DNA from 3 places in the Paenarthrobacter sp. AB444 genome. Region 1 is predicted to be linked to each of the others. Evidence: predicted binding sites of a transcription regulator. Region 1 holds the regulator's gene; each other region holds the start of a gene.
The links. Region 1 encodes HrcA, which represses chaperone genes, less so after heat shock. Its sites were predicted from a motif close to TTNGCACTCGNNNNNNNCGAGTGCNAA; they were not measured.

Region 1 (9,208 bases):
ATCATTGCCCACATTGACCACGGTAAGTCCACCTTGGCCGACCGCATGCTGCAGTTCACCGGCGTCGTTCAGCAACGCGACATGAAGGCCCAGTATCTGGACCGCATGGACATTGAACGTGAGCGCGGCATCACCATCAAGTCCCAGGCTGTTCGCATGCCGTGGGAACTCGATGGCACCAGCTACGCCCTGAACATGATCGACACCCCAGGTCACGTGGACTTCACGTACGAGGTCTCCCGGTCCTTGGCAGCCTGCGAGGGCGCGATCCTGTTGGTGGACGCGGCACAGGGCATCGAAGCCCAAACCTTGGCCAACCTCTACCTGGCGATGGAAAACAACCTCACCATCATTCCGGTGCTGAACAAGATCGACCTCCCTGCGGCGCAACCCGAGAAGTACGCGGCTGAGCTTGCCAACCTTATCGGTGGAGACCCGGAGGATGTCCTCAAGGTTTCCGGTAAAACCGGCGTTGGCGTAGAAGCACTGCTGGATAAGATCGTCCGCGACCTCCCGGCACCTGTTGGCAATCCCGACGCCCCCGCGCGTGCCATGATCTTTGACTCGGTCTACGACACCTACCGTGGCGTGGTCACCTACGTCCGTGTGGTGGATGGCAAGCTGCACCCACGCGAACGCATCCAGATGATGTCAACCCGCGCGACGCACGAACTCCTCGAAATCGGCGTGAGTTCGCCGGAGCCCACCCCGTCCAAGGGCCTGGGTGTTGGCGAGGTGGGATACCTCATCACCGGCGTGAAGGATGTCCGCCAGTCCAAGGTTGGCGATACCGTCACCAACCAAGCCAAGCCGGCCTCTGAGTCTCTCAGTGGTTACGCAGACGCGAAGCCCATGGTCTTCTCCGGCCTCTACCCCCTGGACGGCACGGACTATCCGGTGCTCCGTGACGCATTGGAAAAGCTGATGCTCAATGACGCAGCCCTGGTCTACGAGCCTGAGACCTCGGCTGCGCTGGGCTTCGGGTTCCGTGTGGGCTTCCTTGGGCTGCTGCACCTGGAAATCACCCGCGAGCGTTTGGAACGCGAGTACAACCTCGACCTCATCTCCACTGCACCCAACGTGGAGTACGAGGTCACCTTGGAAGACAAGCGGGTTGTCCACGTCACCAACCCCAGCGAGTACCCCACGGGCAAGATCGCTGAAGTCCGCGAGCCCATGGTCTCCGCTACCGTCCTTGCGCCCAACGAGTTCGTCGGCGCCATCATGGAGCTGTGCCAGAGCCGTCGTGGTCAGATGAAGGGCATGGACTACCTGTCCGAGGACCGCGTTGAACTTCGTTACTGGATCCCGCTGGCCGAAATTGTGTTCGACTTCTTCGATCTCCTGAAGTCCAAGACGCGCGGCTACGCCTCGCTGGACTGGAAGGCCGACGGCGAGCAAGTGGCCGACCTCGTCAAGGTCGACATCCTGCTCCAGGGCGAACAGGTGGACGCGTTCAGCGCCATCACGCACCGTGACAAGGCCTACGCCTATGGTGTGATGATGACCGGGAAGCTCCGCGAACTGATTCCACGGCAGCAGTTCGAGGTGCCCATCCAGGCTGCCATCGGCTCCCGCATCATTGCCCGGGAGAGCATCCGGGCCATCCGCAAGGACGTTCTTGCCAAGTGCTACGGCGGTGACATCACCCGTAAGCGCAAGCTGCTCGAAAAGCAGAAAGAAGGCAAGAAGCGCATGAAGATGGTTGGCCGCGTTGAGGTGCCCCAAGAGGCCTTCATCGCAGCGCTGACCACGGACGAGTCAAAGGACAAGGCCAAGAAGTAAATGCCCAGCGTCCTACCTTTGGGCGATCCGGCACCTGCGGACGGCATTTTGCCGCCGCAGGTGCTGGACGGCGTCGAGCAGCGCAAATTCGGCCTCTATGTGCACATCCCGTTCTGTGCCGTGCGCTGTGGTTATTGCGATTTCAACACCTATACCGCGACCGAGCTCGGCGGCGGAGCGTCACAGGATGCCTATGCTGCGACGGCGGTTTCCGAGCTCGGCTTCGCGGCTGCGGCTCTGGATGCCTCGGGCCTCCCGCGGCGACCCCTCAGCACAGTTTTCTTCGGGGGCGGTACCCCCACCCTCCTGCCCGCGGAAGATCTGGCGCAGATCCTGCGTGCCGCCGTCGGGCATTGGGGTCTTGAGCCCGGCGCGGAGGTGACCACCGAGGCGAATCCCGACTCCGTAACCCCTGAATCCCTGAAGATCCTTGCCGAGGCCGGTTTCACCCGGGTGTCCTTCGGTATGCAGTCGGCCGTTCCCCACGTGTTGAAGGTCCTGGACCGCACGCACACCCCCAGCCGGGTGCCCTTGGTGGTTCAATGGGCCCGTGAGGCCGGCCTGGCCGTCAGTTTGGACTTGATCTACGGGACACCGGGGGAGTCCATGGCGGATTGGGAGCTCTCGCTCAAGACCGCCCTGTCCTACGAGCCCGATCACATCAGCGCCTACGCGCTGATAGTTGAGGACGGCACCAAGCTTGCCGCGCAGATCAGGCGCGGCCAAGTCCTCGGAATCGACGACGACGACCACGCCGCCAAATACGAACTGGCGGACCAGATGATCTCAGCATCGGGTTTGGACTGGTACGAGGTCAGCAACTGGGCCAGGACCCCGGAACAGGCCTGCAGGCACAACCTGGCCTACTGGCGCGGAGATGATTGGTGGGGGATCGGCCCCGGTGCGCATTCGCATGTTGGCGGCGTCCGGTGGTGGAACGTCAAACACCCGACGGCCTATGCGTCACGGTTGGGAGCTGGAACCTCGCCGGCAGCCGGGCGCGAAACCCTTGACCCCGGAACCCGCGAAATCGAGCGGATCATGCTGGAGGCGCGCCTCGGAACGGGGCTTGCCGTAGATGCCCTCGATGCTGTGGGCCGTCATGCCATGGCAGGCCTCATCGCTGATGGGCTGGTTGATCCTGTTCAGGCGTTCAAGGGTCGGCTGATTCTGACGCTGAAGGGCCGTCTGCTCGCCGACGCAGTAGTCCGCAGGATCCTGCCGGACTGAACCGGCTAAGCCAGTAGTGGAGCTCCTGCGTCCTAAGCCGGGGCCTCTACTTGATCCAGCGCAGGTTGAAGCGGTAGCGGTGCGGCTGACCGTGGTTGACCCTGATTCCCGCTGAGACGGAGAAGCAGGTCAGCGCTACCCAGATGCCCGTGGCGATGACTGCGAAGATGTTTCCCACCACCGGAAGCAGTACCAGGATGTTCGCCAGCACGGCGGCAATAGTGGGAGGCAGCGTGAAATTCAGTGCCTCTTTGGATTCCTGTGCGGTGAACGGCCCGCGGTCGCGGAAAATCAAGTAGATCAAAAGAGCGGGCACGCATCCGAGGATGCCGCCGAAGTGCGCCAAAGTGGCCCACTGCCGGTCCTCACTGGCCGTCAGCGGGAGAGCGTTGGCAGGCGCGCCGTGGTACTGGGGCCGGCCTGCGGCGCTGCCCGGTTCTTCAGGAGCGTTATCTGCCACGGTGTCTTCCCTTTGCTGTAAAGATGCTGCGGTGTTGCTGTCCAAGAATACCGGCCCGGACGTCCTTCCCGGGACCAACGCCCCGCAGATGCCTCAGATCCTGTCGTGCTGGCGGTCCTTCAGGGTGCGGTCAGGAAGTCGATGACTTCCTCAACGCGGCCCAGCAATGACGGTTCAAGGTCCGCGTAGCTGCGCACCGCACCCAGAAGCCGCTGCCAGCCCAAACCTATGTCCTCGGCGGTGTCGTGGGGCCACCCGAAGGCGGTGAGAATCCCGGTCTTCCAATCTGTCCCCCGGGCCACAGCCGGCCATTGCTCAATGCCCAGGACCTTGGGCCGGATTGCCTGCCACACATCCACATAGGGGTGCCCGACGATCAGGACATTCCCGGCAGCGCCGGGGACGGTCATGGCCTCGGCTGCGATCCTGGACTCCTTGGAGCCTTGGACCAGGTGATCCACCAGGATGCCGAGCCGGCGGTCGGGCCCGGGGCGGAAAGCTGCGATGGCTGATTTGAGGTCGTCCACTCCATGGAGGGGTTCGACCACAATTCCCTCGACCCGAAGATCGTCACCCCAGACCTTCTCGACGAGTTCGGCGTCGTGCTTGCCTTCAACCCAGATGCGGCTGGCCTTGGCTACCTGCGCCCGCTGTCCCTCGACTTTTACTGAGCCCGAGGCCGTCCGTCCTGCCGGAACCGCCGCAGCAGGAGGACGGGGAGCTGGAGGCATCAACCGGATGGCTTGCCCTTCTAGGAGAAATCCATAGCCGAGCTGGAATGACTTCGTTTTGCCGCGCCTGTCCTCCAGGGCCACGATGTGCATGCCGCCTGTCTTTTCGACCCGGGTGACTTCGCCCACCCACCCCGACTGGACGTCCTCCAGGACCATTCCGCGTTGGACCGGAACTTCGGGGAGTTGGCGTTTGGCCGGTGCCGTCAGATCCTGCGGGCCCCAATTGTCGAAAGCCAAGGAATTCCTACCTCTGTGGTGATATGGGAAAGGACAGGCAGCAGCTGAATTCAGGCTGTGCTGGTTAGCCGTCCCGGATCCAGTCCGGGGACGGTTTCAATGCTAACAACGTGGTAGCTCATACTAGACTTGTTAGCACTTGGGCATGTTGAGTGCTAAGTGTGGTGGCCCGATGGAGGTCCCACAGGGGACGGTCCCAAGGACCATGGCAGTCGTCAGGAGGTGGAGCAATGAGTGAGCCACGCAAGCTGGAAGTGCTGCGTGCCATCGTTGAGGATTATGTACATTCCCGGGAGCCCGTGGGATCGAAGGCCCTCGTTGAGCGCCACCACCTGGGTGTTTCCAGTGCCACCATCCGCAATGACATGGCCGTCCTGGAAGAGGAGGGTCTCATTGCTGCCCCGCATACCAGCGCGGGCCGGATTCCCACGGACAAGGGCTATCGACTCTTCGTGGACCGCATCTCGCAGGTCAAGCCGTTGTCAGCCGCCGAGCGCCGGGCCATCCATTCGCTGCTGGAGGGCCCGGACGACGTCGATGACATTCTTGAGCGCACCGTCAGGCTCCTTTCGCAACTGACCAACCAGGTCGCCGTCGTGCAGTACCCGCACTCGCACCGCGCCTTGGTGCGCCACGCGGAGTTTGTCCTGCTGGCACCCAAGCAAGTGCTTGTGGTCCTCATAGCGGATACCGGAAGCGTTGCGCAGAAGGTGATCGAGGCCGGCGCCGATGTGAGCAACGAGGCCCTGATGTTGTTGAGGTCACGTTTCCTTGGCAGCATCGCCGGCACCCAGCTGGCCCTCTTGCCGCAGGTGCTTCCGTCAGTGGTTGCCCTGTGTCCGCCCGACCTTCGGGCCCTCGCGCAAACGCTCGCAAATGGCCTGGAATCGTTGAGCGATGCCAGCCGTGAAGAGCGCATCCTCATGGCCGGTACGGCCAACCTTGCACGGTCCAACGTCGATTTCCCCTTGAGCATCGGTCCGGTGCTGGAGGCACTTGAGGAACAAGTTGTCATGCTCCGGTTGTTGTCGGACATGGGAGACGATCCTCGAGGCGTCACTGTCAGCATTGGCCGGGAGAATCCGTACGACGGTCTCGCCGAGGCATCTGTCGTGGCCACCGGCTACGGATCAGGTGCCAAGGTGGGCATCCTCGGACCCACCCGCATGGACTATCCCACCACCATGGCGGCAGTACGCGCCGTGGCCCGTTACCTTTCCCGCATTCTCGGCGGCTGAAAAGCGGCGAGGAAACATCCGCAGTACAACCAGGAAGAGATACCGACTTTGAGCAGCCACTATGACGTTTTGGGAGTCTCGCCGGAAGCCACCGGGGAAGAGATCAAAAAGGCGTACCGCAAGCTGGCACGGAAACTCCACCCGGACGTAAACCCCGGTGAAGATGTCGCGGAGCAGTTCAAGGCCGTGACCCATGCATACGAAGTGTTGTCAGATCCCCAGAAACGCCGCGTCTACGACGCCACCGGCAATGAGAACGGAACTGACAACGGCTTCGGTGGCGGGTACGCAGGCCAAGGCTTCGCCTTCCAGGACATCTTCGACACGTTCTTTGGCGGGGGCGGTGGACACGGAGGGCCGGCCTCACGCGTCCGGCGCGGCCAGGACGCCCTCATCAGTGTCCGGATCGACCTCAAGGACGCGGTGTTCGGCGTCAACAAGAAGCTTGAAGTCGATACAGCCGTGGTCTGCCCAACGTGTGATGGCAGCTGCTGCCGTCCCGGCACCCACCCCGAACGCTGCGACATTTGCGGCGGCAGCGGCCAGGTCCAGCGCGCAGTGCGCTCCATCCTTGGCCAGGTCATGACCACCGCGCCCTGCGGAACCTGTGAAGGATTCGGCACAGTTATCAAGGATCCCTGCAACGAGTGCAGTGGCCAGGGCCGCATCCGGAGCCGCCGTTCGTTGACCATCAAGGTGCCGGCAGGTGTCGCCACCGGCACGCGCATCCAGCTGTCCGGCCAGGGCGAAGCCGGCCCCGCCGGTGGTCCGGCGGGCGATCTCTACGTGGAGATCCGCGTAAACAACGATTCCACGTTCGTTCGTGAAGGTGATGATCTCCACGCCACCCTGAGCGTGCCCATGACAGCAGCAGCCCTCGGGACGGACTTGGAGCTTGATACTTTCGACGGCGCACAGGACATTGAGGTCAAGGCGGGGACGCAGTCCGGGGAGATCATCACCCTTCGCGGCCTTGGCGTCACCCATCTCCGCGGCTACGGCCGTGGCGACCTCAAAGTGCACCTGCACGTGGAGACTCCTACCAAACTGGACCACGCCCAGGAAGAACTGCTGCAGCAGCTCGCCAAGCTTCGCGGTGAGCAGTTCACCGAAGGCAAACTGGTGGCCAGCGGCGGAATGTTCGCAAAGCTCCGGGACAAGCTCGGTAACCTGTAGCGGTGAGCAATCCCGTCTTCTTCGCCCCGGTCGGCAGCCTTGACCAGTTGCGCTCCGGTGCCGCATTTGTCCTGGAGGGACCGGAGGCGCGCCACGCCGTCACGGTCAAGCGCTTGGCCGTCGGCGAGTCCGTTGACATCGCCGACGGCGCTGGTGCCCGCCTCACCGGAACCGTCGCCGACGTCGGCCCCGGCACCTTGACGGTGACGGCGGCGGATGTCGTCTTCGAAGAACAGCCCCAGGTGCGTTTGGTCCTGGTGCAGGCCTTGGCCAAGGGCGACCGTGACGAGCTGGCCATCGAGACGGCCACTGAGCTTGGAATCGATGCCGTGGTTCCCTGGCAGTCCGAACGCTCGATTGTGCGTTGGAAGGGTGACCGCGCAGCCAAAGCCCACGCGAAGTGGGAGTCTGTGGTGACCGCCGCGGCAAAGCAGGCGCGCAGGGCCTGGATACCTCCGGTCCGCCCGATCGTCGACTCGAGCGGACTGGCCAAGGCCGTTGCGGAAGCCGACCTCGCCATCATCCTCCACGAGGACGCCAAGAACCCCTTGCGGGAGGTCCTGGAGAAGCTGGATGCTGGCGACTCCCCACCGCGCGAGGTTCTTCTGATTGTCGGGCCCGAAGGCGGGATCTCACCGCGCGAAGTAACGCGGCTGAGCGACGCTGGGGCCGTCACCGCACTGTTGGGTCACCATGTGCTGCGGTCGTCGACGGCGGGACCTGCCGCCGTCGTTCTGGCCAGCGACGTCCTCGGACGCTGGTAGCCGGCCACCGACGCTCGCAAGCTACGCACAAGACGCCTAGGAGACGCTGAACAGGCGGGTATCCGTGCTCGATTCGATCGCCTTGCCGGCGTCGTCCACCTCGGAGACCCGGAGCTCGTACTTGCCGGGTTTCAGCGTGGCGCCGAAGCTGAAGAGACCGTACTGACCGGGCTCGCCGGTTGCCTTGGTCTGGCCCGTGAGCAGGCTCGACTTCTCTCCCTTGCCGTTGTCCTGGAGGATCTGCCAGCTGATGGGCCGGGAGTTGTCCGTGATGCGGCCGTTGAACTTGATGAGCCCTGCCGGCAAGGAGACGTCCTCCTGGGGATCAATGATCCACAGCGGTGCCACCAAGGAAGCGTCGCGCGTCATGGGTTCGCCAAGTTTTACTTGTCCGAACGCCATGTAGTCCTTGTGGCCGTCCACCAGGATGACCACCTGGATCTGCTGGCCCGAGTTGATGAGTCCGGAGGACGACGCTGCCGCCGTGGCTGTGTACACCAGCTGCTGAATGGCCCTCTGGGCCATCCCGGCGTCCAGGTTCGAGTTGAAGGCGTCGCGGGAGACATCGACGGTGATCACGTTCTTCCCCGAGATGGAGGTCGCCAGGTTTCCAGGTTCCTGCCAAGGCGTGAAGAAATCATGATCCAACGGCTTCTCGGCCATCATGATCTTCAAGGCGGTGGTGACAGGGTTGCCGTCACCGGAAATGTCCCGGAATTCGCGGTAGAGGTAGACCTCGTCCTTGCTTCGCCCAATCCAATAGACCGGAATTTTGGTGGAAGCCTGGGTTGTCTCCAAGGGGGCGTTGCTCGCGGGCGCGTCCTGCACGGACAGCGACGGCGGGCTCGACGTCGCCTGGCTGCCCCCGCCGCCGTTGGCAATGCAACCGGTCAGCAGCAGGACAGCAAGCATCGCAGGCGCGGCGACGGCGGACCGTGTCCGCTTTCGTGCGCCTTTCCCGGTGCTCGCTGGCATGGCTATGATGCTTCCTTTTGGTCAGGGCTGCGGGGGTTCCAACCACCCGGTTAAGCCAGCTTGGCACATCGACGACGGCGTCCGGCCGGGTTTGGGTGGACGGCGGTCAACTGAAACATGATTGATACCGGCTTGATGCCGAGTTGAGACAAAATGTCTTCGGTATCGTTTCGGCCCAGGTTCCGGCGCCTTGCCGAGGTTCATCCGGCCCGGGGCTGGCGTAGGATTGCGTCATACCATCAACCGGAGGAGAACAGGCCGCAGGCCAGCACTATGAGTGAATCTTTGAACGGGCGGCTCAGGACCGGAAACGGGAACCAGCCGCTGACCGAGTTCCCGCACACTTTACCGGGCACGCGCACGGAAGTTGTTACGTTCGACAACTCCGACCAGATGGTTCACTCGCTGGGCAGCCATGATGAAGCGCTGCGGTACATCGAGGAACAGTTCCCGGACGTGAACTTCCACGTTCGTGGCAACGAGCTCTCCATGACCGGTCCTTCCACGGTGATTCCACGGATTATGCGCCTCCTTGAGGAAGTACGCGGCCTCGTGGCCAAGGGGACCGTGGTCACGCCCGACGTACTTCAGCAGCTGGTGTCCCTGCTG
Region 2 (10,709 bases), on a different contig from region 1:
AGACACCCGTGGCAGCGTTCAGGCCGTGACCCGAAGGCAGGCCGCGGACCTTGTCGACCACTACGCCGGGCTCGAGGCCGGCGTTGAAGGCGATCTGCTTCAGCGGAGCGTCGATGGCAACCTTGACGATGTTGGCGCCGGTTGCTTCGTCGTTCTCAAGGGACAGGTTGGCGAATGCCTTGGCACCGGCCTGGATGAGGGCAACGCCACCACCGGCAACGATGCCTTCTTCAACAGCAGCCTTTGCGTTGCGGACAGCGTCCTCAATGCGGTGCTTGCGTTCCTTGAGCTCAACTTCGGTTGCGGCACCGGCCTTGATGACTGCAACGCCGCCGGCCAGCTTGGCCAGGCGCTCCTGCAGCTTCTCGCGGTCGTAGTCGGAGTCGGAGTTTTCGATCTCGGCGCGGATCTGCGCGACGCGGCCTGCGATGGCGTCGGCGTCGCCGGCACCTTCAACAATGGTGGTCTCGTCCTTGGTGACAACAACCTTGCGGGCGGTGCCGAGGAGGTCCAAGCCAGCGTTCTCGAGCTTGAGGCCAACTTCTTCGGAGATGACCTGGCCACCGGTGAGGATGGCGATGTCGGCCAGCTGTGCCTTACGGCGGTCACCGAAGCCCGGAGCCTTGACGGCAACGGACTTGAAGGTGCCACGGATCTTGTTGACGATCAGGGTGGCCAGGGCCTCGCCCTCGATGTCTTCGGCGATGATCAGCAGCGGCTTGTTGGACTGCATGACCTTCTCCAGAACCGTGACGAGTTCCTTCACGTTGGAGATCTTGGAGTTGACGATCAGGATGTACGGGTCTTCGAGGACCGTTTCCTGGCGCTCTGCGTCGGTGACGAAGTAAGCGGAGATGTAGCCCTTGTCGAAGCGCATGCCTTCGGTGAGCTCGAGTTCCAGACCGAAGGTGTTGGACTCTTCAACCGTGATGACGCCTTCCTTGCCCACCTTGTCCAGGGCTTCGGCGATCAGGCTGCCGATTTCCGGGTCGCCGGCGGAGATGGAAGCCGTGGCTGCGATCTCTTCCTTGGTTTCGATTTCCTTGGCGGAGGTCAGCAGTTCGCTGATGACTGCCTCAACAGCCTTCTCGATACCGCGCTTGAGGGACAGCGGGTCGGCGCCGGCGGCAACGTTGCGCAGGCCTTCCTTTACCAGTGCCTGGGCAAGAACGGTTGCAGTGGTGGTACCGTCGCCAGCGACGTCATCCGTCTTCTTGGCAACTTCCTTGACCAGCTCAGCACCGATCTTCTCGTAAGGGTCGTCCAGCTCGATCTCCTTGGCGATGGAAACGCCATCGTTGGTGATCGTGGGAGCGCCCCACTTCTTTTCGAGGACGACGTTGCGTCCACGCGGGCCGAGGGTGACCTTGACGGCGTCAGCGAGGGTGTTCAGGCCCCGCTCGAGGCCGCGGCGTGCCTCTTCATCAAATGCAATGATCTTGGCCATAACGGCGGTAGTCCTTTCGGGACAGTCGTTAAGAAGGTACCTGTCAGGTGGGATGCCCGCGACGGACGGTCCTTTGCGTGCAGCCTCTGTATGCCCCGCGCTCCGGACCTCACCCCACCAAGGTGTTTCTTGGTCCCCCAGCGGTTCCACCATCATTCCGTTACCGGCGAGAGCCGGATCGGATTAGCAGTCGAACCGTAGGAGTGCTAAATCAATAATTAGCACTCGACTGGTGAGAGTGCAAGCAGAGGCGCCACTTTTGGCACCCGCGAAGCGGGTTTCAGCCGAGAGCTGACCGCCGTTCCGGCGAGCAGTGAAAGCCTCAGGCTACGCGCACGCCTTCGGCCTGCGGACCCTTCTGGCCCTCGCCCAATTCGAATTCAACACGCTGGCCCTCTTCGAGGGCGCGGAAGCCATCCATTTGGATAGCCGACCAATGCACGAAGACGTCGTCACCGGAGTCATCCACAGTGATGAATCCGTAGCCCTTTTCGGCGTTGAACCATTTGACGGTTCCCAATGCCATGATGCCCACACTTTCGCAGTAGCCAAGACCGGTTGCCGGGATCTCCGGACCGGAATTAATCCACTGTAACCACAGTCACTATCCCTGCGCTTCCCCCAACGGGCAGGGCGCTGGTTTTGTTATTGAGGCTTAACCGAGTTGGGGTTTTTGGGCCCTGGAGCCGCGCGGTTACTGGTAGCCGGGTCCCGCTACTACAACCAGTGGTTGCTGCACATCAGGGGTCTCCACGATCGACTGGATGCCCAGGAGCGCGCCCAAAGCCTCGGCGTTGGCTTTCTGCGTGGGAGCGTTGTAGAAGATGACGGAGGTCTGCTGGGGAAGCCCTCCCCAGTTGGCTACCGTGCTCAGGGTCCAGCCTCCGCCCTGCACCAGCCCGGCCACCCGGCCGGCCAGGCCGGCGGTGCCGGTTCCGTTGTACACAGCGACCGGAACGCTCTTGTCCACCGGGGCGGTGGAGGGCGACGGCGACGACGACGGCGTGGTCGACGGCGTCGGCTCGGTGCTGGGTTCGTTGGAGGCAGGCGGTGCACTGCTCGAAGCGGAAGGTGCAGCCGAAGGCGACGTCGAGCTTTGCTGGGGTGCCGGCGTCGTGACGCTTGATGACGCACTGGGGGCGACAATCCCAAGGTTCGGGAGGATAAGGAACGCCACCAGGCCGAGTACCAAAGCCACGGCTCCGACGGTCAGGACAGGCCACAACGTGGGGCGCGCGGCGTCCTGGCTGTCGCGGTGAACGCCCTGCCGGGAGGTGTTCTGTGGGACCTGGTCGAATTCGTCCCTGGCATATTTGGTCATGGTGAAGCGTTGTCCTTGCTGGTTGCTGCTGACGGATCGCACCTGCGAATTACGCGTCCGACCCCAAGCGCCGCGCTGTCCGCGCCCGCTGGCGGGACGTACGTAGTCTACGCAATCTCTTCACGAGCATGGGATCGTGGGCCAACGCGTCCTCGGTGTCGATCAGCGCGTTCAGGATCTGGTAGTAGTGGGTGGCGGAGAGATCGAAGAGCTCCCTGATAGCCTGCTCCTTGGCGCCGGCGTACTTCCACCACTGCCGTTCGAGCGCCAACATCTGCTGGTCCCGCTCACTCAGCGGCGAGTCGCTCCGGGTATCGGCCGCGAGGTCTTCCAAGGCCAATCCGTCAGCCTGCGGCGCCATTGGTTCCGGTGCTGGTTCTGCCACGGCACACTCCTTCGACGCTTGTTGGGGGAAAATGTCCTACCCCTATGTTACGGGCGAATAACATAGCTGTCATTCGCTCCACCCCCGCCACGCGGGAGACAATGGCCGGGTGACTGGCGAGGATGCTCTCTTTGATCTTGAACCTGCCGGCGAGGCTGATCCTGGCTTCGCCACGCTGATCGACCGCCCCCTCGAGGAGCTGATGGCTCCCGACTGGGCCGAGGCGATGCGTCCTGTGGAAGGGCAGCTCCGCGATGCCTTGGCGTACGTCGCGCGTCGGGCCGGGGACGGAAAACACGTCCTCCCCGCCTCGGAAGACGTGCTCCGCGCTTTTCGCCAACCGCTGGCCGAGGTCAAGGTGCTGCTCCTGGGCCAGGACCCCTACCCTACGCCAGGACACGCAGTGGGGCTCTCCTTCTCCGTCTCCCGCCAAACCCGCCCCATCCCCCGCAGCCTGGCCAACATCTACCGCGAGCTCCACGACGACCTCGGCCTCCCGCCCCGCGTCCACGGAGACCTCAGCGCGTGGACAGAGCAAGGCGTCCTGCTGCTGAACCGTGTGCTCACCGTGGAGGCCCGCGACGCCGGCGCCCACCGCGGCAAGGGATGGGAGGCCATTACGACGGCGGCAGTCACCGCCGTCGTCAACCGTACGGATGGTGCGGGGCGCCGGAAGCCGCTGGTCGCGATCCTGTGGGGCAAGGACGCCGAGGGGGTCGCGCCGCTGCTGGGGGACGCGCCGTCGATCGTTTCAGTGCACCCCAGCCCGTTGTCGGCATCAAGGGGCTTCTTTGGCTCCAAGCCGTTCAGCCGGACCAACGAACTGCTGGTCGAGCAGGGCGCGGAGCCCGTGGACTGGGAACTCCCGGTCCTGTAGCGACCAACCCTCGCTCACATCCCACCGGAACCTGACCGAGCGTCGCGCTCAAACCCAGGGAACGTGAGAGAGGGTGTGTAACCTTCGACGCATACCCATCAAGCACCCAGCCAATTAGCTTAGGCTTGCCTATATGACCGCTCTTCCTGTCACATCGTCCGCCACACGCAATACCCGCCCGCAGGTCAACTTGACCGTCCTGCGGAGCGAACGGCTTTCGCCGCACATGGTGCGGATCGTGGCCGGCGGACCGGGGTTCAGCGACTACGCAAACAACGACTACGTGGACCGGTACGTCAAGATCGTTTTTCCGCAGGACGGCGTGGAATACGAGCAGCCGCTTGATCTCTGGACCATCCGCGAAACCATGCCGCGCGAACAATGGCCGCACACCCGGACCTACACCATCCGGTGGGTGGACCTGGAGGCGCAGGAGTTGGCCATCGACTTCGTGGTCCATGGCGATGAAGGCCTCGCGGGACCCTGGGCTGCCGCAGCAAAGCCCGGAGATTCCCTGATCTTCACCGGACCTGGCGGCGGCTACAGCCCCTCCCCCGACGCCGACTGGTACCTTTTCGCGGGAGATGACGCTGCAATTCCCGCCATCGCCGCCTGCGTCGAAGCCCTCTCCCCCGAGGCCCGGGGACATGTCTATCTCGAAGTGGATAACGAGGCCGATGCCCTCGCGATCTCAGCCCCGGAGGGAGTCGAGATCCATTGGCTGTTGCGCAAAGGCACACCGGCCGGGTCCAGCGACCTTCTCCTCGAAGCCCTGCGTGGCACCGAGTGGCTGCCCGGGCGGGTAGATGTCTTCGCCCACGGTGAGCGCGGATACATGAAGGGTCTCCGGGAGATCTTCTTTGTCCAGCGCGGACTCGAACGTTCGCAGGTTTCGTTGTCCGGGTATTGGGCCCAGGGCCGTGTGGAGGAAGTCTTCCAGGCAGAAAAGAAACTCCCTGTCGGCCAGATCTAGACGAGTGGGAGGGGTCTTAGCGTCGGCGAACCCTCCGGCGTTCGTTGCTGGACAGGCCCTTCGTCAGTGGCCGCGCAAGGTTGTCGCCGAGCACGATTCCAGCCGCAACACCGAGCACGATCGCTCCTGCGTTGAGCATGCCGCCGGCGCCAAGCAGAATGTCTCCGCCTTCGACGGTCAAGGCATACATCGAGCGGAAAATCGTCAGCCCAGGAAGCAGGATCAACGCCGCCGGCACGGCTACCACCAGCTGGGGAGCACCCAGCTTCAGCGCAACTACCCGGGCCAACAGGCCAATGACGACGGCGGCGACGGCGGGCGACAGACGGTCGCCAAGGCCGGCTTGGCCGACCCCCCACAAAACGAAGAAGCCCACTAACCCCACTGCCGCCGTCGGAAGCAGCAACCGCATTTGGGTCTGCTCGGTGACGCCAATCGCGACCACCGCGATGGCTATCAGGATGGCTTGGCCCCACAACGGGTAGGCGTCGGGGAAAGTCTGCGTGACGTCCAGGACCGTGCTGCCCATGAGCGTTCCGACCACGACGGCGACGCCGATGCCCGCGACTATCGCGCCGAAGGTCAGCAGCGTGGAAAGGAACCGGCCTGCGGCGGTCACGGGGAAGCCGTTGATTGCATCTTGGACCGATGACACCAGGCGGCCGGTCGGAAGCAGCAGCAGGATCCCGCCCGCCACCACAATGGATGGCGCTATTTCCACCCCCGCCCAGCGCAGCATCAGGGCAACAAAGGTGACGAAGAAGGCGCAGGCCATGGTGTTGAAGAAGTCGGCCGTGCGCCATCGTGCGAGCTGACGCGAGAGCAGGCTGATGACGATGTTGGACGCAAAGGCCACCGCCGAGGCGCCAATTCCCCCACCCAGCACGCCAACGAAGACCGCGGCAAAAATACCGAATGCAATCGTGACCATCCACCGTGGGAAGGGTTTTGCACTGCGGATGATGTCGTTAAGCCTGCGGACGGCTTCGTCGCGCCCCACTCCCCCGGCAACGATGTCCGTGACCAGTTGATGGACCTGCGCCAAACCTGCGTAGTTATTGGTCCAGGAGCGCACCACACGCAGCAGCGTAATGGGGGTTTGGTCCTTGGGCGCGTAGTTGATGGCCACCGACTGGTTGGTGATGTCCACCTCCACGTTCTTCAAGCCAAGCGCCGCGGTGACAGCAATCATGCTCGTCTCGACTTCCAAGGCACCCGCACCGTACCGGAACATGACCTCGGCCAAATGCAGCGCGAAGTCGATGGTTTTCCGGGCCGAGGCATCAACGCCCACCACTTGGATGGTGGGGTTGGCGTAGGGACTTCCCGCAAGCCGGTCCACGATATTCATGGGGGCCGTGGGCGGGCTGTCACCCTGCACCAGGCGCATGAGCATGCGTTTGGCGTTGACGTTCTGCCGTACCTGCGACGGACGCAATGGTTGAGTCTTCGGCAACCCGTCGGTGTGGGGCCTGTTGCCGGCCCCATCGGGGCGTTCAGTCACGCGGTGCTCCTCCTGTGCCTTGTTGTGATCAGCGGTTCCCCCGGAGTTTTCCAACTACCGGCAATTTCCCAAGTGGCAATCGTCCCAGTACTGTCTGGGCGGCCCCTGCGAGCTTCCTGGCCACGCGGTACGCCGTGTACTTCACAGGGCTGACAGGAGCAACGAAGTCACCCAGCAACTGAACTACCTCGCCGCCGAAGCCCTTCTTGAATTCGTATCCGCCGTGACCGGTCTCGTCCTGGCCCTGGATTCCGAAGGTTCCGTAGAAGTTGTAGCGGGAGTAGCCGTTGTTCAGCGCGTGCAGCATCATGCCCCAGTAGAGGGACGTTGCGCCGTTGAAGTAGATGTAGTCCTGGACCGTGCCGCCGATTACGCAGGTGAGTTCGTCGCCGGAGCAGGCAAAGTGGATGGCAGCGACTGTTGCCACGCCAACGGAGTCCGGGAAGCGCTCAATATCCTTGAGGCTGCGCTCATAGCTGTCCACAAGGTCCTGCACCACTTTGACGCGGTTGGCCTTCTTCTTGCTGCCGGTTTCCTCGACCTCACGCTTGAGGTCGGCCAGTGTCTTGGACTCCGCTTCGAGGCGCTCGGTGATCGATGCCCGGTACTCGGGGATGTTGATCTTGGCCATCATGAGTTTGGTGAACTCATCGGAGGTGTTGCGGAGCAGTTGCTCGTAGTACCCGCGTTCGCGGTAGGTGAAGCCCTTTTCGTCACCGGCCGTCTTGAGCGCGTTGTAGAAATCGTCCAGCGTTTCCAGCGTGGCCTGCTCCAGGTAGACGCCGTTCTTCTCCGCTTTTCGGATGGCCTTGCGGGTGCGGTAGTTCATGCCCATGATGAGCTCTTCGGCATCCGCGACCCCGTCCAGGGTCTTGATGAACATCCAGTTGATGTTCGCGAAGTTCATATCGAAACCCTGGTGCTGGAAGCCGAGTCCTTCGAGTTCCTTCAACAGCGGTCGGTTGTCTTCGATCTCCGGGTGCTCGGCACCGTCCTCGTCACGGGCGATGTACTTCACGTTGGGCGAGATGCGCAGCTCCGCCGCCTTTTTCGTTGCGGCGTGCTTCTTCAACTGCTCGACGACGAAGCGAACCACCGCGGGGTCGCTGTAGTCCATCAGTGGTCCCTTGGCACAGTCGGCGGTTTTGTAGCCGACGCGGTTGGACGTGTAAGTCAGCTTGCCCGCTGCAATGAGGCTCCCCCCGCGGGTCACGCCAAAGAGCTCGACCTCCTGCCCGCGGGCTCGCTGGAAACGCGTCAGGTCCATGGACTGGATGAAGCTGCCCTGCGGGTGTCCCTTGGCGAACGTCTCGAAATCAGCGTCGCTGAGAATCACGAATTCCATGTCGGTTCCAGCCTCGATCGGAGTCAAAGAAATTACCTCACCTAGATTAGATTTGCGCCCGTTGGTGGCCGGGGCGGGCCTGTTCGTTGGCTTGCTGGCTCGGGCTGCCTGTCAGTAGAACTGGCCCCCGGTACGCATGGTTTCGAGCCTCCTGAACACTTTCTCCGCGCCCTTGAGCCACAGCTTGTACCGCACCGGGCCCAGCACGAGGTCATAGCAGCCCACAAAATCAGTGACGGTCTTGGTGAAACTGGTCTTGAACGATCCCAGTCCGTACAACGGATGGGACTTGTCCTTGATGCTTGCAGAAGGCGGTGTGCCGCAGAAGTCGTACTCCACACACCCCAGCTCCTGCATGCGCTGGATCGCTGCCCATTGGACCAAATGCGAGTCACCATATTGCTTACGGTTCTGGGTGGAGCCGCCGTCTTTGTAGGTGGCCTTGGCCCCGTAGTTGATCACGAACGCACCGACGCTCGGTTGGCCGTCCTCGTAAACGAAAAAGAACTGCCCTTGGCCCCTGCTGCTGAATTCGCCCCAGAACGTGGCGTAGTACTCGTAGCTCCGCAGAGGCATGGCGCCTTTGGCATTGACCGTGTTCTGCATGAGGGCGTAGAGCTTGCGGTAAGTGTCCTCGCCTGCTTCTTCCTGGATGACCTCGCAGCCCTCACGCTCCGCCCGGCGGACTGCGTTGCGCGCGCGGGATGAGATGCTCCGCAGGACCTCGTTGGCGGGGGCCGAGATGTCGAGTATGGCGGTGAAGTCGTTCGACTGGATATTCGGGGCCTTGACCAGGCCAGCCGCCCTCAGTTGCCCAGTCACCTCAGGTGACTCCACGACGTCGGGCTCTATCTTGATGGTGAAGACGTTCAGCTTCTGCTCGCTCGCCAAAGTGGCGACGGCGTCCAGCATCGGCTTGATGTCGTCGACGGACTCGGCGTCGGGGCCCTTGATCAGGTACCAGAGCCGGCCGAGGACAGGGAACTTCTTTTCCAGCAAAAGGTTGTAGCTGGCGTAGTCGGCGGTCTCGACGACGAGGCGGCGGACCAGCCAGCCGTTGCCGTCCTTGACTGCTGCGTAGGCATCCGACTGCAGCATGTTGCCACCGTTCGGGTTGGCAGTGACGTGCTTGTCCCAGTTATCGATTTCCTCGGCAGTGGCAAAGCGGGCGGTAAATTCTCGCAAGGTGGCCGTGTCCAATCTCAGGGTTTTGGTGCAGTGTTCAAAGCAGGTGCGCATGCGGACATGCAGCCCCAAGTCTATCGGTCATGGGAGGACGCGGCTCAGTGGCGCCGCGTGGACCAGCTCATGGAACGCCGTGATCTTCATTCCACAGGCGGGTCACGGGCCCGCTGCGCACCTCAGGACGTTGGCCGGGAACCCAACTGTTCATCAGCCATGTACGCGTTCAGCCGGTGATAGCCCTGGCCCAACATTCCCGGGTGAAATTCGCCCACCGGCAGAAGAGAGATGGCGATGTCTTCTGCTTCATCCGGGCTGGGATCCGCAGTGGGCTCACAGTCCAGGGCCAGGTAGAAGTGGACCCGGTTGCTTTGACTGTTCCAGTTGGCCCAGGAGTATCCGAGGCTGTGCAGCTCTCCGGCTTCGTATCCCGTTTCCTCGCGGAGTTCACGCCTCACAGCGTCATCGAAAGAACTGTCTTTCGGCTCCACAGCGCCTCCTGGCAACCCAAGCGCGACTATTCCTGCACCGTGGTGATACTCACGGATCAGCACCACATTCCGGGCCCGATCCAGGGCAAAAACGGAAACCCATTCCGGGTTTTCCTGAACGTAATACGGTGCCACGACGACGCCGGATGGCGTCACACAGTCGTCGGCCCGCAAAGAAATCCATTTGTCCCTGACGATGACGCGACTATCGCTGACATTCCACGCGGTTTCGTCCCCCACGGCCCCTCCCCATCCTGACCCAAAGTCCCGGCTGATTCCTCGAGCATCCTACAACCGGATCTGCTCCATACTCTCCAGCCGAATCGCCTTCGGGGCCTTACCCAGCTCGCGCTGGCCGCTGGCAAGCCGGTCGGCGTTCGTGAGGCGGTTGAGGCTCAGCCCAGTGAGGTCTGCGATTTCTCCGATGGGAACCTGGAACGTCCGGAAGGGACCGAGCGGGGGTGGTTCGCCGTCGAGCAACCGCTCGGTGATGGCTTTTTTGAGCTCTACTTTGCCGAGCAACGGCGACTGGTCAAGGATGAAGCCGGCAGCTCCCAGTTTCGCGTCGTTGGTCCACACGGCGATCTTCCAGAACTTCCTCGGCACCTGGACGCCACGGTAGGGAGGGTCGTCATCCAGGAGGACCGGCCCGGTGAAGACACTGAGCTTGGCATCGAAGGTGTCGGCGTGCTCCAGGACGTGGTCCTCCAACCCGACCCAGAGTTCCTTGCCTTGGTTGAAGTCATCAACCTGTGGGGCCGCGTTCGTGAAGACAAAGGTGTCCTGGTTGGCCTTCTTTGCCGTCGCTTGATCCCCCCAGACCGGATCCAGACGCCGAACCAGATGCCCACGATCGAAGGCGTTGTTCTTGTAAACGTCGGGGCCTGCCTGCTGCTCCTTGGGAACCCGATCGTCAAAGTGCCAGGTTCCCTCGCGTGCCAGGGGGTTCAGTTCGCTGCCGCTGATGTTGACGCCCACGATCGCTGCAAGCTTCCGGGCTGCCCGAAAACGTACGGAGAAGTGGGTGTAATCCAACAGAATCGTCGTTGCCGACGGACTGGGCAGCTCGACGCGTGCCCGCAAGAAATCCCTGTCATATCCCCCGCTCATGGATACAGCATGGCACTAGGGACTGACAGCGAACAGAGTCAGCATTCGACGACGTTGACGGCGAGGCCGCCCAT
Region 3 (10,709 bases), on a different contig from region 1:
GCAACGCCAGTGCCATGGCCCCAAAATCGAGCTGGCCGGCGGGCAGGCTGCCAAGGATGGGGACGGCGGGAAGGGGTCCCACGGCGGTGCCCAACGGACCGGCCGTGGAGCCGATGCCGAGCGAGAAGCCGGCCCCCGAGGACCACGCCAAGGCGAAGATCACCAGGTTCGGCAGGAAGCCAAGCTGTGCGATGGTGAGCACGGCACCGCCCAGGGCTCCGGCTTTGAGGCCTTCATACACGGCGATGATGTCGGTCCAGTGCCACACGATGGTGACGGCCAGCAGCACAGCCGACAGGCACACGGCGGCCATCGCTGCCACGAAACCGGCCTTCAGCGCAGAGCCGACGTACGAGCCGGCCCACCGCGAGTGCTGGCTGGTTTTAGCGAGCCAGGCGACGGCGTCGACGCCGATCAGCCGGCTCCACGAGCCTGCCTCGCGTCGGGCGCCAACGATCATGCCCAGGCCAAAGGAGATGAGCGGGATGGCCATGGCCAACCACAGGTTGATGACGACCTCAGTAGTGCGGCACACGAATCCGGTGGCGGCGCCAAAGGCCGCGTAAACAAGGAAGGCTCCGAAGAACGCCTGCCACAGCTGGTCGGTGTAGGAGGCACGGGCCAGCCGCCGGCCTGCCCGCCACGCCAGCAGGAACGGGATGAGCGTCAGGCCCAGGGGAATCAAGGAAAGGAGCCCTGATCCCGGATGGGCGGCGGTGCCGATGTTCACGTGGGCGAGTTCCAACGGAACGCCATGGATCAGCAACCATGCTTGGCCGCCGAGCCGTGCCAAAGACTCGATATTCCGGTCCTGGAAACCGTCGGTCGCCCAGACCCCGACCAGCGGAAGCACCACCACGATGGCGGAAATGAACGCCGCTTGGGCCGCTTCCAAACCACCCTGCAGCCAAAGGGGCATAGGGAGGCCACGGTTTCCGGTCTGATCAGCGCGCAGTTTCATCGTGATCCATCGTGCCACGGCCAGCTCTCCAAGGCCGTCAGGCGCCCCTGAAATACCGCGAATTCCAGCGCTTTTTCCTGTAGGCCGCCGTAAGATGGGAGGTGGTGTTCTCGCGGGGCGGGCGAGCGGCCCCGGTTGATGTTGAAGGCCCGGAAAAATCGAAGCCGGGAACTAGGAGCGGCCAATGAATAGGTGTCACAACTTCTAACAGAAAGTCGTACTAGCAGCTGGTGCAGCCGCCTTAGGATTTTTCCCAGGCTGCACCAGCCTTCTTATGTACAGGCTGAGTACCGTAACCCCACTTACAGCTGCGGCCCGTAGATGAACTCCTTCGCATGGTTAACGGCCTTCTTGAATGCATCGTTGCGGAGCGTCACCTGCTCCTGGTTCGCTCCCCCTCGAGGCTCTATGAACGTGGTTGGACCGGGGCGCAGCATCCAGATGTCCCCTGCCGGCGGCAGGTAGAACACCCCGAAGGAGCGGTGTTCGGGGTCGTCGGTCCAGATGGGTACAACGGCGATCGCGGCCCCTGTGTCCGGGTTGATCCACTGGGCCCGCGGCAGAGGTTGTTCGTGGACTTCGGGATCCAGGAACGGCGCTGTCCCTCTGCCCCAGCGTTGTTCGAACCGTTCGTAGAACGCGGGAATGATGTGGTCGTCATAGGGACGCCAAGCACTCATGGATTGCTCCTTGGTGTTCTCAGGTTTCTGGACGAAGGTTCCCAACGGGGTGGCCCGAAGGACAACGGTGACTGCCCGCCGTCGTTCCTTGCCGGCTGCTGCGCACGCTTGTGCACCCGAACGTTCACCGGCGTCCCGCCGGTGCCGAAACCGTTCCGCCGTGCACGGTCGTATGCCGCCCGCTTCCCTGGGTCCGACAAAACGACGTACGCCTGCATGATGGCGTGCAGTTCCTGGAGGTCGGCCTCGGAGGTGGTGTCACCGTCGTCGACCTTTGGACGGGTGTCCGGATGGTGGGTCCGAAGCAGCGTGCGATAGGCGCGGGCGATCTCACGGGCCGTCGCGTCGGGCGCGACGCGGAGGGTGGCGTAGTGGTCAGGTTGCGTGTTCACTGCTGTGTCCGGTTCATGCTGCTGATCAGGAGATGGCCCCCGGCCTGAGCCGGGGGCCATCCGTCGGGAGACGACGGGCGGGGACCGCTTTCATGTGCGCTAAAAAACGCTGTGACGTGGCACGAAGCCTGCGCCCAACTATTCCGATGCGGCCGCCTCCGTTGTTCCCGGTCACTGCCCTGCCGGTCGGCCACCCCCGGGTGAGCTTCCGGCAAGACGGGTGGGTCAGGCGTTGATCTCCTGCTTTTGCCCGCTGGATGTGATCTCGATGCGCCGCGGCTTGGCCTTCTCGGCGACCGGGATGTGGAGTGTGAGCACACCGGCGTCGTAGTTGGCTTGGACGTTTTCGGTATCCAGGGTGTCACCCAGGATCAGCTGCCGGCTAAAGACGCCCTGTGGGCGTTCGGCGGCGATCATCTCGGTGTTTTCGCCCGCGGGCGACTTGCGTTCGGCCTTTACGGTGAGGACGTTGCGTTCGACGTCCAACTCCACTGAATCAGGGCTTACACCTGGCAGATCGAAGGCAACAACGAATTGTCCGTCCTCCTGCCATGCATCCATCGGCATTCCGGCCGGGCGTGCTGTTGTGCCAAAAACCTGTTGGGCGAGCCTGTCGAATTCGCGGAACGGGTCAGTGCGCATCAGCATTTGGTTCTCACTCCTTTGGATCTCGATGCTGATTCTGTTGTCGCTACCAGCCTCCAGATCTATGGTGGTTGGTATAGATTTTTTATAGCACTGGTGAGAGAGTGGTGCAAGTAGGTTTTGGAAGATTTTCGGAGGTTTTGATGGCAGGTTCGGATCGCTCGGCGGCCGCCGCGGAGCACGACGGCGGTTTGGTCGCCTCCGCTTCGGGCGCGGGTTCCGATGACGGACGGGGCGTTTACGCGATCTCGGTTGCCGCGGAGCTGGTGGGCACAGGCCAGCAGAACATCCGGCAATATGAGCGCAAGGGCCTGCTCACCCCCGAAAGGACCGACGGCGGCACGCGCCGCTACAGCGAAAACGACCTCGCGACGCTGCGTCGGATCGGAGTGTTGCTTGATGAAGGGCTGAACCTGGCCGGAGTGAAACGTGTGCTGGAGCTGGAGGAGGCTAACCGGGGACTCACCGAGGACAACCGCGGGCTAAGTGAGCACAACGAGGAGCTGCGGGCGGACAACCGGGGGCTGCGGAAGGATTTGAAGGCGGCGCGGGGTGGGGGCTAGGTCCGCAGAGCGCCTGCAACGCTTATATATCGGGCAGGCCGAAAAACGCTCATGAACATCTCATGAGCAATCATGTCTGCACGGACATCTAGGCTGTGATCGTGGAAGTCAACAACAGGGAATGGGCGCTCGCTATTTGGCTCGGCCTCTTCATAATTTCATTTCTACTGATCCCGGCCTCAAGACGGTCGGTACCCGACATCTTCAGGGCATTCTTCAATCACCGTATTCTCGTGCCCTTTATGCTTCTGGTCCTTTACACCGGCGGTGCCATAGCGGCACTCATTGGCTTAGGCGTCTGGGACGCCAAGCTAATCACCCCAACTATCGTTTGGTTCTTGACCACTGCCGTCGTCAATTTCTTCCGCCTGCCACAGGCCATGAAGGAGGCCGGTTACTTCCGCAAGCTCGCTCTCGGTGCCGTGGCGGCACCAGTCGTAGTCCAATTTGTGGTCGACCTTTACCCCTTCCCGCTTGTAGGGGAAGTATTCCTTCAGGGCGGTTTCATCCTCCTTGGGATTCTCTTGGCCGTGGCGAGGACCAAGCCCGAATACCGTCCCGTCCGCAAGCTACTAGACGTTCTCATCGGCCTACTCGTCTTGCTGGTGGTTGTTCACAGCGCCGTCGAGATTACTGCTCAATGGTCAAAGATCGATTTCTTGGGCGAGCTGAGGAAGTTCCTGCTACCCGTTGGAATGACGGCAGTGTTTCTGCCGTTCATGTACGGCCTCACCTTGTACGCCGCATACGAGTTGGCGGTGACACATATGCGAGTCACCGTTCCTCCTGGAACGAAGCTGCGTAAACCAGTCATCGGACTAGCCGTTAGAGCTGGCATGAGCGTCCGGAGGCTGTCAGAGGTAAGTCCATCAACACGGTTCAATATGGCGCGGGCTTCCTCTGTAAGGGAAGCCATAGCCAGCTTTGATGAAGGCCGATTCAAAGAAGCTGCTCGCCAGCAGCGGCTCGCTGACGAGGAACAGAAACTCATCGACAATGCCGGTCTCGACGGGGTCGACGAAGCCGGGAAGCGGCTTGATCAACGTGAGTTCAAGGAAACCAAAGCGGCGCTCGACTACCTGCACATGTGCCACGCGGGGCATTACCGCAACTCCGGCCGGTATCGGGACGACATGCTTGACGTCCTCGGTGAGGCGTCCTTTACTCAGAAGGGCCTCCCGCACGGGGCAGCGATTACCTTGCACACGTCCGAAGATGGACAGCAATGGTGGGCGTGGCGGCGGACAACATCGGGATGGGTGTTTGCCGTCGGCGCCAAGGAGCCACCTAACGACCGCTGGGAGTATGACGGTCCAGAGGTCCCCACTGGGGGACCAGGAGCTGATCCCGCATGGCGGCACTTCATGGTGCCACCCGCAACACACGAACACTGGTAGTGGCCTCCCCGCTGGGGCCACGAGGCTGCCCCCACAGCAACCCAGCCAACAACCGTTGAAGTCTATTTTCCAATCCGTATGCGGGAAAGGGCACTATCACTACCGGGGGCGGCTCTAAAACGATCGGGGGCACCTGGCCACCCCCCACCCCTATACGTACAGTGACATAACGTTCGCAACCGTGCCGATAGCTAAACCCGCGCCCACTAGCCAGATCTGCAAGGCAAGGCCACTGATCGCGTGGCTGTAGATCAAGTGCTTGACCAGCTCAGGCATGTTGTTCATGTCCCCGTAGGTGAACATGGTCTTGCCCGCAGCTTTCTGCTCAGCACGCATCTCCGCCCGCCGATCTCCCCCACCGAATACAGCGGCAGGCTCATTCTCATAAGCCCGCTCAATCTCCTTCAAGCGCTCGAGCAGGGCGGCATTGGCCCGCATGTCCTTACGGACTACGAACCACGCCCACAGGATCGCCCCAAAGGAAACAGCGAACGCCGCGAAATTCAGAACGGCCAGAAAGGTTTTCATGCTTCCGAGTATCTCAGCCAGCGCCGACAACCCTGTCTCGTAAGCCGAGAGATCCAAGTCAATCTCGATGCGAGGCATCATCGCGTGTCATCACAGCTCCCGCGTATGTCGCGCTTGTATGTATCGCAAGTACTACTGCAGAGCGAAGTGGAAGGCGCAACCCACCTCGCCCGCGCCCGTAGCGACAAGGCCAGCATTCGCACTCGCATTAGCTGCGCAAGTTCACCCAACCCACCTGTTAACCCACTCTTCCCCCACCGGCCACCCTCGCGCACCCAGTAAGCCAACCTCCGCGACCACCGTTGAAGGCGTGAGGATCGCAATCGTCGCCGAATCATTCCTGCCACTGATGAATGGGGTAACCCACTCGATACTGCGGGTGCTGGAGCATCTGCAAGAGCGCGGGGACGAGGTGATGGTGATCGCGCCGTCGACGTCGGACACTGATGTTTCGAGCGTCGAGAAGGGTGCGTACGTGCACCGGCTTCCCTCGGTGCCGCTGGCCGGATACACGAATGTGCGGGTTGCGTTGGGTGGTGTGAATCGGGTCAAGCGAATCCTTGCCGATTTCGCCCCCGACGTCGTTCATCTCGCCTCGCCGTTCGTCCTCGGCTGGCGCGCCGTGCAGGCCGCCCACCAGCTCGGCATCCCTACAGTGGCGATCTACCAAACCGAGGTTCCCGGCTACGCGGGCCGTTACGGTGTGCCGTTCCTGGAGAACTGGGCCTGGAACCGCGTGGACAACATCCACCTCCTGGCCACCCGCACCCTGGTGCCGTCCACCTTCGCGCTGAACCAGTTACGCGGACGCGGCATCCTGCGCGTGGACATGTGGCGGCGCGGTGTGGATACCGCACGCTTCAACCCCGCAAAACGTTCGACGGCGTGGCGCAGCTCGGTCGCGCCCGACGGGCAACGCATCATCGGCTACGTCGGCCGGCTCGCCGTCGAGAAGCAGGTCGAGGACCTCGCGGTATTGGCGGATGTGCCGAACACCAAGCTGGTGATCGTTGGTGATGGCCCGCAGCGCGAAGCACTCCAAGCCGCACTGCCCAACGCCCATTTCGCCGGCTTCCTGGGCGGCGATTCCCTAGCGGAAGCCGTCGCGGGATTCGATCTTTTCGTCCATCCCGGCGAGTTCGAGACCTTCTGCCAAACCATCCAGGAGGCCATGGCGTCGGGCGTGCCGGTGGTTGCCACCGGTCGTGGCGGCCCCTTGGATCTGGTGGAAAACTCCCGCACAGGCTGGCTGTACGAGCCCGGCAACCTCACGCAACTGCGTGACTACGTCCAGGACCTGATGGGCGACGACGCCAAGCGCCGCGCGTTCGCAACGGCAGCCACCGCTTCGGTTCAGGGCCGGACGTGGCCGGTGCTCAGCGCGGAGTTGGTCCGCCACTACAACGAAGTCATCTCCGGCACTCCCACACGCGACGCCGGCCCTTCAGAACTCACCTCCAGCAAAGGACCGTCCTCATGAAGATTTCCGTGATCGGTTGCGGCTACCTTGGCGCAGTCCACGCAGCCACGCTCGCCTCCATGGGCCACACCGTGGTGGGGATCGACGTCGATTCCTCCAAGGTGGAGCAGCTCAACAAGGCGTTGGCCCCCTTCCACGAACCTGGTCTCGACGAGCTCCTCAAGGACGGACGCACTACGGGCCGCCTGTCGTTCACCACGGACTTCGCCGAGGCAGCGGATGCCCAGGTGCACTTCCTTTGCGTGGGCACCCCGCAGTCCAAAACTTCCGACACTGCGGACCTTTCCTACCTGATGGGCGCTACGAAGAGCCTCCTGCCGCATCTGGCGAAGGGGGCCGCCGTCGTCGGTAAATCAACGGTGCCGGTAGGCACAGTGGAGACGCTCCGCGCGGTGCTGGCCCGACGCTCGGACGTCCTGCTCGGTTGGAACCCTGAGTTCCTGCGCCAGGGCACCGCAGTGAAGGACTCGCTGGTGCCCGACCGGCTGGTGTACGGGGTACCGGGCGGCAAGGGCGCTGCTGCCGGTGCACCTGTTACTGCCGTGCTGGATGCTGTGTACGAGCCCCTGATTGCGGCCGGAATCCCGCGGCTGGTCTGCAATTTTGCGACGGCGGAACTGATCAAATCGGCGTCGAACGCGTTCCTCGCCACGAAGGTGAGCTTCATCAACTCGATGGCGGAGTTGTGCGACGCGTCGGGTGCTGACGTCAGCGAGCTCGGTGAGGCGATGGGACTCGACCCGCGCATTGGCAACCGGTACCTGCACGCCGGGCTCGGCTTCGGCGGCGGCTGCCTGCCCAAGGACATCCGGTCGTTCCGGGCGCAGGCGCGGGAACTGGACGTGCCGTCCGTCGATGAGTGGATGGCGTTGGTGGATTCGGTGAACCTGGATCAGCGATCGCGGACTGTGGAGATCGCACGCGACATGTGCCGCGGCTTCCTGTCCGGCCGCACTGTCACCATCCTGGGCGCGGCTTTCAAGCCGGACACCGACGACATCCGCGACTCCCCCGCCCTGGACGTCGCCCAGCAACTCGCCGATGCCGGCGCGCACGTGACCGTCACCGACCCCAAGGCCATCAACAACGCCTGGATCCGCTACCCGCAGATCCGCTTCGAGGCATCAACCAAGCGCGCCCTGGAGGGCGCAGAGCTGGTGCTGCTGCTGACGGAGTGGGACGAATACGTTTCGCTGTCGCCTTCCGTAGCGGGATCGTTGGTACGACGCCGGATGGTGCTGGACGCTCGAAACGTGCTGAACGCGGATGCTTGGCGGAGCGCCGGATGGACGGTGCGCGGCTTGGGCACGGGCGCTTCAGTGGTTGAGGCGAGTGGCCCGATGAAGCCTGCCAACGGGAAGAAGCACGCGCGGGCGTAGCCCGTTAGCTGTGACGCTGGGCGGCTTCCTCCGATGTCATCAAAGTGGCCTGCCCGGGATGGGTGTTGTCGATGACCCTCGTGGCACGTGTCCACGGCCGTGCATGCTCAAAGTAGAGCCTCTGCCCACCGACATAACGCTGCATTGATGGGTGCTCGGGGTCGGGGTTGCTGCCGTCCCTTATGGACATGCGCCTGGCAGTTTCTGTGAAGGGAACATCCAAGAAGATGGAGTAGTCCCACCTGCCGACCAGCTCGTCGCGATGGAGGAACATTCCCTCCACAAGGACAATCGCGTTGTCCGGAGCCTTCACTGGCTTAGGGTGGAGCCGTGCGTTGTGCTTCAGATCAGTGGACGCAGGACGATACAGACCGTCACCACCCTTACCCAGCGACGTCAGGACATACTCTTCCAGGGCTGCGTAATCGTAGGTGTCCAGCCAGAATCCCTCCGGAGATGACCTCCCCCGGCGGTGGCGGACTTCCTGAAGGTTGAGGAAATCGTCCACGTGGATTGTCAGTACGGGCCGGCCCTTAATGGCAGCAGCGAGCCCCTCGGCGAAGGTCGTTTTCCCGCTGCCATCCACGCCGTCAATGCCGACGAGTTGGCGCTGAGGGCCGAGGGCCTGCAGCTCCTCTGCGAGAAGACTTAAGAGCCGGTGCGTCGTCGTCGTTTCAGTCTCCCCAAGCATCCACCCATGGTGACACAGGACGACCAAACCCATCTGGCACGTAATATGCGATTTTTTTTATCCAGCCTTTCCTGCGGGTGTTAGGGTCACAGCACGCGCCATCGCATCGGCGCACTAAAAAGGGGGCACTACATTGAACACACGAATTTCGCGCGCCAAAAAACGGTCAGGATCGGCTTGGGCTCCTCGCTTTAAAGCAATTGGCATCGCCGCCATCGGATCAGTTTTCCTCGCGCTGACTGCTTGCGCACCGATAGGAACGGCGAGCTCAGTGAGCAGCGCCAGCGGATCGCCGTCCAGCACCTCGTCAGCCACGCCGACGCCAACACCCAGCAAAATTGCGGGCACACCGTGCACCACAGAGAAGAAGACCCAAGTCCTTGCAGGCCAGACCTACGTCTGCGCAGTGGATCAGGCCGGAAAGTTGTCGTGGTTGGACTCGGCTACGGCGCAGGCCCTGAATGACCAACGTGCGGCAGCGGCGAAGGCGGCGGCCGATAAGGCCGCGGCGGACAAGGCAGCAGCCGACAAGGCAGCGGCGGACAAGGCGGCCGCAGACAAAGCAGCCGCAGATCAGGCTGCGGCTGCCAAAGCCGCTGCAGACAAAGCAGCAGCCGAGCAGGCTGCCGCGAACGCTGCCGCCAATGCCGCGCCGAAGGCTCCTCCGGCGGCCGCAGCCCCAAGCGGGTGCGACCCGAATTATGCCGGTGCTTGCGTGCCGATTGACTCCGACGTCGACTGTGCAGGCGGCAAGGGCAATGGTCCCTCGTATGTTCGCGGGCCCGTGACTGTGATCGGCTCGGACATCTATGGCCTGGACAACGACCACGACGGGATCGGCTGCGAAAAGTAGCCTCCCGATTTCGCGTCATACGTCCGCCGTTCGTGGCACTACCCCTATGTCCGGGGGTAGTGCCAACGAACGATGAGGACTTCCTGTGATCACGCACTTCTACCCAGCCGCCCTGCGCATCCTGACCTGCGTTGTGGCGGTTTGTTCGGCGGTGGCGGCCACGCTGCTAGGTACAGCGCCCCCTCCGGAGGGGCTGAAGGTGCTCGATCCTGCAGACTTACGGACTACGGCGGTGGTACTCACCATGGCGTTGGGCATCGTGGCACCGGTAGCCATGATGATCATGGATCCGCTGAAGTGCCTGCTGCTGAAAGCCTGCGTCTTTGCCGCGTCGGCATTTGGGAATGCCATGATGCTGAGCCCTCTGCTGGTGGTGCCCTTCCAAGAAACACCGACCGCAATGGCGGTCACCTGCTCAGTCGCTGTCACTCTCGCGAGCATCGTCACGTACATGGAATCCGTTGAGCGGAGAAACGCTCGACGGCGGGCCAACACCTAGACGGGGCGGACTCACCACTCATTTTTGGGCATTTTGGCCGATTTCTGACCCACAGCACCACCTATTTTTGGGGATTCATACCCCTAGTGAGCGAAACCCGGCCATAGTCTTCTTTTGTGCCTCCGGAGCGGGAACCCGGTGTCCGGCGGGTAACCCCACCCGCTCCAGGCGTAGGCGGCACTACGGCACGGCTCCACCTGACTACCCCTGGATGGAGTCGTGCCCAGCCCGCCAGATTCACTCGCTGAGCCGGCTCTGGCGCAGCCGTAGGAAACGGTACAAGATGCCGACGGCAAACATCAGCACGCCAAGGCCCACGGAAAGTGGCGGCAAGGTCACCACCAGGCCCACGCAGGCCACAGCACCGGCCACCTGCTGGAACTTCGGATAGCGGCGATCTTCGCTGGGTTGGGTGTACGCGGCCAGATTGGCCACCAAGTAGTAGAGCAGCACGCCGAATGAAGAGAAGCCAATAGCACCCCGGAGATCAGCCACCGCGATCACCAGGCAGATCACCGCACCGATAGTGAGCTCGGCGCGATGCGGCACCTTGTACCTGGGGTGTACGGCCGACAGCCACGGCGGAAGGTCGTGTTCCCGGGCCATGGCCAAGCTCGTTCGGCCGAGTCCCGCGATCAGTG

Region 2: a site for HrcA is predicted at 1,631-1,657, ahead of groL (chaperonin GroEL). Genes of this name have one in related genera too.
Region 3: a site for HrcA is predicted at 2,766-2,792, ahead of PQ627_RS14885 (Hsp20/alpha crystallin family protein). Genes of this name have one in related genera too.

What each region holds. Positions count from the first base shown of each region.
Region 1 covers NZ_JAQZBY010000018.1:5,234-14,441, reverse strand. Annotated here, with positions in the region: gene lepA (translation elongation factor 4) at 1-1,785, shown strand, start outside; gene hemW (radical SAM family heme chaperone HemW) at 1,786-3,015, shown strand; gene PQ627_RS18405 (DUF4870 domain-containing protein) at 3,062-3,475, opposite strand; gene PQ627_RS18400 (DUF3097 domain-containing protein) at 3,595-4,446, opposite strand; gene hrcA (heat-inducible transcriptional repressor HrcA) at 4,677-5,684, shown strand; gene dnaJ (molecular chaperone DnaJ) at 5,733-6,860, shown strand; gene PQ627_RS18385 (16S rRNA (uracil(1498)-N(3))-methyltransferase) at 6,863-7,624, shown strand; gene PQ627_RS18380 (GerMN domain-containing protein) at 7,661-8,599, opposite strand; gene PQ627_RS18375 (PhoH family protein) at 8,873-9,208, shown strand, end outside.
Region 2 covers NZ_JAQZBY010000015.1:76,163-86,871, reverse strand. Annotated here, with positions in the region: gene groL (chaperonin GroEL) at 1-1,447, opposite strand, end outside; gene PQ627_RS17130 (cold-shock protein) at 1,770-1,973, opposite strand; gene PQ627_RS17125 (LytR C-terminal domain-containing protein) at 2,142-2,768, opposite strand; gene PQ627_RS17120 (DUF3263 domain-containing protein) at 2,818-3,153, opposite strand; gene PQ627_RS17115 (uracil-DNA glycosylase) at 3,263-4,030, shown strand; gene PQ627_RS17110 (siderophore-interacting protein) at 4,164-5,003, shown strand; gene PQ627_RS17105 (threonine/serine ThrE exporter family protein) at 5,020-6,507, opposite strand; gene PQ627_RS17100 (peptidoglycan bridge formation glycyltransferase FemA/FemB family protein) at 6,536-7,852, opposite strand; gene PQ627_RS17095 (lipid II:glycine glycyltransferase FemX) at 7,964-9,052, opposite strand; gene PQ627_RS17090 (NUDIX hydrolase) at 9,214-9,765, opposite strand; gene PQ627_RS17085 (DNA/RNA non-specific endonuclease) at 9,814-10,635, opposite strand; gene PQ627_RS17080 (L-serine ammonia-lyase) at 10,674-10,709, opposite strand, start outside.
Region 3 covers NZ_JAQZBY010000012.1:1,522-12,230, forward strand. Annotated here, with positions in the region: gene PQ627_RS14870 (cell division protein PerM) at 1-961, opposite strand, end outside; gene PQ627_RS14875 (hypothetical protein) at 1,264-1,641, opposite strand; gene PQ627_RS14880 (J domain-containing protein) at 1,638-2,033, opposite strand; gene PQ627_RS14885 (Hsp20/alpha crystallin family protein) at 2,259-2,681, opposite strand; gene PQ627_RS14890 (MerR family transcriptional regulator) at 2,822-3,241, shown strand; gene PQ627_RS14895 (hypothetical protein) at 3,343-4,638, shown strand; gene PQ627_RS14900 (hypothetical protein) at 4,789-5,166, opposite strand; gene PQ627_RS14905 (glycosyltransferase family 4 protein) at 5,477-6,646, shown strand; gene PQ627_RS14910 (UDP-glucose dehydrogenase family protein) at 6,643-8,025, shown strand; gene PQ627_RS14915 (uridine kinase) at 8,030-8,716, opposite strand; gene PQ627_RS14920 (hypothetical protein) at 8,988-9,569, shown strand; gene PQ627_RS14925 (hypothetical protein) at 9,655-10,068, shown strand; gene PQ627_RS14930 (APC family permease) at 10,306-10,709, opposite strand, start outside.